One region of the Comamonas sp. FUJ_7 genome, then DNA from elsewhere that is predicted to be linked to it. Evidence: predicted binding sites of a transcription regulator. Region 1 holds the regulator's gene; the other holds the start of a gene.
What was found. The regulator FNR, encoded in region 1, switches genes on or off when oxygen is low (the NO sensors DNR and NnrR bind a similar motif). The targets are predictions, from matches to a motif close to TTGATNNNNATCAA.
Positions count from the first base shown of each region.

Region 1 (3,406 bases):
CGCTGCATCTCTTCCAGCGCCTCCACTTCTGCAGCGAAGTATTCACGGAAATTGATCAGCCAAGCCTGCTCCATCGGCTCATACAGCACCGAGCCCTGGCACATGATGGACATGATCACGGCGCGGCGCACCAGATCATCGCGCGACAAGGCCAGGCCTCGCTGCACAGGCAGGGCATCGCCATCAATGGCGTCGTAATACTCTTCCAGCGTCTTGACGTTCTGGCTATAGGTCGCTCCGACCTTGCCAATGGCCGAGACCCCCAGCGCAATCAAGTCACAATCCGGCTGCGTGCTGTAGCCCTGGAAGTTGCGATGTAGACGCCCCTGGCGCTTGGCAATGGCCAGCGAGTCATCGGGTAAGGCAAAGTGGTCCATTCCCACATAAACATAGCCACCTGCCATGAAGGCATCGATGGCTCCGGAGAGCATGTTCAGCTTGTCCTGCCCCATGGGCAGATCAGCAGACTCGATACGACGCTGGGGTTTGAAGCGCTCAGGCAGATGCGCATAGGCATACAGCGCAATGCGATCGGGGCGCAGCTCGTTGACCTGCTGCAGCGTGCGCGCAAAGGACTCTGGCGTCTGTTTGGGCAAGCCGTAGATCAAGTCCACATTAATGGAAACAAAGCCCAGACGGCGAGCTTCCGCCACCAAGGCAAACACTTGTTCGGCTGGCTGCTCGCGATGCACAGCCTTCTGTACGACAGGATCGAAGTCTTGAACACCAAAGCTGAGGCGATTGAAACCCATGTCTCGCAAAGCTTGCAATCGCTCATTGCTCACCGTGCGCGGATCGACCTCGATCGAGTACTCACCCGCAGGGTCCAGCTTGAAGTGCTCTTGCATCAAGCCCATGAGCTGCTTCAGTTGAGCATCACTGAAAAAGGTGGGCGTACCACCACCAAGATGCACCTGACTGACCAATTGCCCCTTGCCGCAATGCTCGGTATGCATGGCCAGCTCACGCTCCAAATAGCTGAGGTACTCACCCGCCTTCTCGTGGTGCTTGGTGACGATCTTGTTGCAGGCACAGTAGTAACACAGTGACTCACAGAAGGGCACATGTACATAGACGGACAGTGGCAAGGCACGTGTGCCGGAATGCGTTTTGCGCTGCTTCAGAGCCAAAATATAGTCATCTGCACCAAAAGCCTCAACAAAACGGTCAGCTGTTGGGAACGATGTGTAGCGTGGGCCGGGAATATCGAAACGGCTCAGCAACTCAGGCGTGACTGCGGTCATAACTAGGTGCCAGGTAGTGCTCACACCCGATGAAAGCAAGGAGTCACAACATATTTTGCGATGAATCTCCTGCCTCGGATGCCAAAAAGCGCATGTTTAAAAACGAATACTGGCAATGTGCCCCAAGGCAATGCCCCTGTCCTTGATGAAAATCAAGAGAGCAAGAGGCAAGTGCTGCGACAATTTGATCCATCTCATTACAAACCACGAGGTCAATGACCGGCGCGACTATCACTCAGTGTCTGTCAGTGCCGCTGCTGAAAGCCCATGAATCTTCAGACCATCAAAGCATCCTGCTCCAACTGCAATCTGCGTGAACTGTGCATGCCCATGGGCCTGGACGATGAACAAATGGAGCGCATTGACGAAATTGTGGCCACGCGCCGCAAGGTCAAGCGTGGCGGACTGCTGTTTCGCAATGGCGAAGAGTTCACCTCGCTGTATGCCATTCGCACTGGATTCTTCAAGACCAGTGTCGCCACCGAAGATGGCCGTGACCAAGTCACCGGCTTTCAGATGGCAGGTGAAATCATCGGCCTTGACGGCATCGTCAACGACCACCACACCTGTGACGCCGTGGCACTTGAAGACGCCGAAGTCTGCGTGATGCCCTTTGACAAGCTCGAACAGCTCTCGCGCGAGGTCACTGCCCTGCAAAACCACGTGCACAAGGTCATGAGCCGCGAAATCGTGCGCGAGCATGGTGTGATGCTGCTGCTGGGCAGCATGCGCGCCGAAGAGCGCCTGGCCGCCTTTGTGCTGAATCTGGTGCAGCGTCTGTCAGCCCGCGGCTTCTCCAAGTCGGAGCTGGTGCTGCGCATGACGCGTGAGGAGATCGGCAGCTACCTGGGCCTCAAGCTGGAGACGGTGAGCCGCACCTTTTCCAAGTTTGCCGAAGAAGGCATCGTCGAAGTCAAGCAGCGCCATCTGCGCATTCTGGATACCGAGGCACTCAAGCGCATCGTCAACAGCCAGCAGTGTCATAACTGAGGCCACAGACTCAGCTGCATTCACCCCAAAGCCCGCATCAGCGGGCTTTTTTCTGGGTTCTTTATTCGGACAAAGGCTCGGAGACGATGCCTGCGTTGAGTTCACTGACAGAGCGGCCCAGCATGACCGTCATCAGCCCTCCAGCCAGCGTCACACCCCAGAAGGCAAAGAATGCCAAGGTATAGACAGCACTGCGCGACCAGTCCAGCGGAGCCCCCAGCCAGTGCACGTCCAGCGGGTCAACAAAGGCAAAAACCACCATCTCCATGATTGCCGCCGCCAGAAAGGCCGGCCAGACAATCCACATCCAGCGTCGAGCATCCATAGTGAGTCTCCTGGGTTTGCGGGATAGCCTTCATTTTGCACGGGCCATTTAACATTTCCATATAGAACTTCGGGCATGCACCGTGGCGGGAAACCCGTATTACTCCTTTTTCATGAGCTAATAGCGCTCATCCTGCTTAGAAATCAAGTCTAAATTTCTTTGAAATGACGGCAGGGAAAGCGCTTTCAGCTCACATTTTTGAAATTCCATGAAAAAAGGCCGCAAAAGCGGCCTCATGGAAAAGATGTGAAAGGACTCAGCGATCCAGCGGATGGTCCTTGGCTGGGGTTGCCGCATGGTTGCGCCCTGTAATGGCGGGAGCCATGTTTTTTTCCGTCTCGCTCAGGCGCTGATTGATCTCGATGCCATGACGATAGTAGTCAGGATCGATTACGGGATCAGGCTTGCTCATGGCAATATAGGCGGTGACAAAGCCCGCAATCACCACGATCACGGGGCCTGCAATGACCAGCCAGACATGGGCAAACTTCCACCAGGGTTTGCCGTCCTCGGGGTGAATGATTTTGCCCGTTTGCAGGGGTTTGGCTTGTGCTGCCGACATGTTGAAACCTTTTTTCGAAATTCTGGCAGGCCCGCTGCTTAAGGCAGCAGGACTGCGCAAATTGTTGCCGATTGGCGATGTCCTTGTCCGACCTCCGTCATGCAGGCGAAAGGCCGGTTCCGAGAAAGTTAGCGCGGCACCAGGAACACGGTTTTCTCTGAAATGCGCCCGGCTCCTGCGGTCACTGCATCCACATTGAAATACACGGTGTGCGAGCCGGAGTCTGCGGAACCATAAGGAATCTGCAGTCGCACGGCAATGCCGCGTGTCTCGGCCGGGCCTACC
Region 1 covers NZ_JBXXZI010000001.1:121,829-125,234, reverse strand. Annotated here, with positions in the region: gene hemN (oxygen-independent coproporphyrinogen III oxidase) at 1-1,244, opposite strand, end outside; gene fnr (fumarate/nitrate reduction transcriptional regulator Fnr) at 1,512-2,234, shown strand; gene AC2I9W_RS00600 (hypothetical protein) at 2,296-2,559, opposite strand; gene AC2I9W_RS00595 (FixH family protein) at 2,816-3,121, opposite strand; gene ccoG (cytochrome c oxidase accessory protein CcoG) at 3,250-3,406, opposite strand, start outside.

Region 2 (3,406 bases), on a different contig from region 1:
ACCGGGCACCAGCGTTGCGGCATGGGCCACAGCCGCTTCTACATCGCGCAGCGCACCGGGCTCAGGCAAGGCTTCCACTGCGGTCTTGAGGGCAAAACCCGCCGTCATGTCGGCCTCGGTGTAACCCAGTTCTACATCAGGCTTGACGCGGGCAAACATGGCAGGAGCCACGGCCACATAGCCTTGCGCGGCATAACGGTCCGCCACGGAGCGGATGTGCGAGTTCACGCCAAAAATCTCCTGCAGCACCACGATGGCACCGCGCGGGGCACCTTCTGGCATGGCGACATACGCAGGAGTTTTCACACCGTCCACGGCCGTCAGTTCAACAAAGCTACCCATTGCAAAGCTCCTTCATATTGTTCAAGGGAAAATCAGCGACGCCAGCACCTAGCAGTGCTGTAATGGCAGTTGCCGCGTCGAGGACGAGGGCCATTTTTTCACAGGAGTGTGCATGCAAGGTATTCCAGCCACCGCCCAGGCCGACTGTCGCAAGATGCCCGCCATCCCCGGAGGCGCGCTGTAATGGACCTCAAGCCGCTGATCACCCTGGTGGCCATCATCAACCCGCTGGCCATTATTCCGTTCTTTATCCATTACACGGCCGGCTTCAATGCCGAGCAGCGCTGGCAGACCATTCGCACCGCAGCCTTTGCCGCGTTCTGCGTGATTGCGGTCTGCGCACTGCTGGGGCTGCAGATTCTGCAGTTCTTCAATATCTCGCTGCAGAGCTTTCAGGTGGGCGGCGGCCTGCTGCTGCTGATCAGCGCGATGAACATGCTGAACTCACGCCCCGCCGAAGATCGCCCGAACAACGCCACACTGGAAGCCGGTGTCGAAAAAGCCGCCGAGGGCAACAGCATTGCCGTGGTGCCGCTGACCATACCGCTGCTGACCGGGCCCGCCGCCATGTCCACCGTGGTGATCTACGCCGATCAGGCGCGCACCATCTGGCAGCATGTGGCGCTGGTCGGCTATGGCGTGGTGGTTGCCGCAGCCATCATGGTGTGCTTCTCTCTGGCCGACCCGATTGCCCGCGTGCTGGGCAGAACCGGCATCAACGTCATGACACGCCTCATGGGGCTGATTCTGGCGGCCCTGGCCATTGAAGTGATGGCCGGCGGGTTGATCAAGATCTTCCCGATTCTGGCTTCGCCGGCTATTTATCCGTAACCCCCTGAGCCGCTTTGCGGCTTCCCCCTTTCTCTATGCGCTGCGCGCTATGGAAGGGGGACGACAGCTTCGCTGCGCGACGGCGCTTGCTTGCTGTCTCTGACTTGGGGCGTGCCCAGTTCGGAGATCAGGGGCATTCCTGCAGGACAGCTCTAGCTCAACGCCCTTGAGAGGTGCGAGCCAGTTTTAAGCGATCGCTTCTTCTTTGCGCTCGGTGGTGCTGCAGGCGCCACCACAGCCGGTGATGGGCTCAGTGGGCAGGGCTTCGGGCATCAGCACTTCGCCGCTGACCGGGTCAAAGCCCGCTCGGCGCATGTGCAAGGCCAGGGCGGCGTCCATGTTCTGGGCATGGTGGCTGAACCAGGGGCCTAGCTCGGCGGCCATATGGCGAATGGTGCTCAGCTCACCCTGCGCGCCCTTGGCGGCACCTTCGCGCATGACAGCCAAAACGACCTTGTGCTGCTGGCTGTGGCAGTTGCCCGTGGCAAAGCCTGTGGTCTGCATCCAGCGATCTTCCTGATCAAAGTGCTGCTGGGTATGGGCAATCAATTCGTCCCACAACAGGCACAGCTGCGCATCGCCCGCCGCTTCTACCTGCGCCAGCAGGGTGACGAATTCCTCATGCACCGAATCCATGGCGGGAAAGTCCAACATCAGAGCAGCAGTCCATTCCAGGCTAGCCATAGCGATTCCTTTGCTTTGCGAGTTGCGGAATTCGCAGCTTAGAAAGATCAACGCCACCACCCATTGACCCATATCAGCAAAGCAGCGCCGCGCAGACACGCCAGATCAAGCACCCACAAAAAAGCCCTGCATCTGCAGGGCTTGTGGTGATGACAGCCTGTTTACCGGCCTTGGCGCTGCAGCCAGTTGCTGAGTTCGATGGTCAGCTTGTCCACACTGCTAGCCATGGCTCGCGCGCCGCCCGCAGCATCGCCCGTAGTGGCAGGCGTTTGCGCACTGAACAGTTGCTGGCCCAGCAACACATTGCCGCCACGCCGGTCTTGGCCAATCAGGCTGGCGCGCAGTCGCACCACGGCCTGGCTGCTGCTGGCGCTATCAAAGACTTGGCTGAACTCCACAATCTCCAGACGCAGCAGTCCCAGCGGGCGCGTATCGCTGGGGTTGGGGCTGAGGTTGTCCTTTTCCGACAGCACCGGCCGCTCCAGAGCCAGGCGGGTGCGCAAGCGCTGCTCCAGCATCTGGGCAGGCGGCAAAGTCCAGCGCGCATGTTGATAGGCGCGCTGCTCCTGGCTGTCCGCATAGCCCAGGCGATAAAGCATGGCCGTGGAGTTGTCCGCACCGGCCGGGGTCTGCACTTCGGCCAGCACCAGCGGAGGCGGAGCCACGAGAGGTGCTGCAGCAGTCGCCATGGGCACAGTGGTATCGGTGACACCCAGATCGTAGCGAGTGTGCTGTGTGGGCGGCGTGGGAAGCGCCGAGCAGGCCGCCAACACCAGCGCTACGGCAGACACGCCGGCAACGCGCATCAGTCCTGAAGAAAGGTTCATAACTTGAGCCATAAGATTTCCTGTAGATGAAGCCACCCGCTCAGTGAGCTGGGGCAGCGGCCGGCGCGGCAAAACCGGGCTCGCCAGGACCGGGGAGGCCCACACCCGAGCCGTAAAGAACGGACTGCGGGTTGTCGCCGATACGGCTGGCCATATTGCTCAGGTTGCGCGAAGCACGTGAAAAGTCATCCGCAGCGCGGTTGACACGTGGCAAAGTGCTGCGACCCAACGCATCGGCTGCAACCGTCAGCGACTGCGTGCCTGCTGCGATCTGCTCCAGCGGGCCATCGGGAGCGTTGATACGGCGCACGGTCTGCTGCAGCTCACCCGCGACTCCCGAAGCGGCATTACCGGCCTTGGTCAGCGACTGCAGAGTCTGGTGGGCATCGGCAGTGATCTGCGGGAAGCCCGCGGCCGCCTTGTTCATGGTGCCTGCCAGCTCATTGACGCTGCCTGCCGCAGAGGCAATGTTCTGCAAAGCATCGCTCAGATGCTTCTGGTTCTCATCGCCCAGCATGGCGCTGAGGCGGCGAGAAATCTCGTCCACTCTCTCCAGCAACACCGGCCCCTGATCGGCGAGCATGTTCAGCGGCGAAGATTTCATGACCATGCGCGGCAGGCCGCTGGGGCCAGGCTTGAGATGCTGATTCAGTCTGGCATCGTCATCCAGCTGAATATGGGCCAGACCTGTCACACCCTGATAGCCGAGCTGGGCATACGTC
Region 2 covers NZ_JBXXZI010000005.1:118,322-121,727, reverse strand. Annotated here, with positions in the region: gene AC2I9W_RS09200 (dienelactone hydrolase family protein) at 1-342, opposite strand, end outside; gene AC2I9W_RS09195 (MarC family protein) at 526-1,173, shown strand; gene AC2I9W_RS09190 (hemerythrin domain-containing protein) at 1,360-1,857, opposite strand; gene AC2I9W_RS09185 (ABC-type transport auxiliary lipoprotein family protein) at 2,019-2,696, opposite strand; gene AC2I9W_RS09180 (MlaD family protein) at 2,725-3,406, opposite strand, start outside.
Region 2: AC2I9W_RS09190 (hemerythrin domain-containing protein) is a predicted target of FNR. The motif match lies at 1,921-1,934, and genes of this name have one in related genera.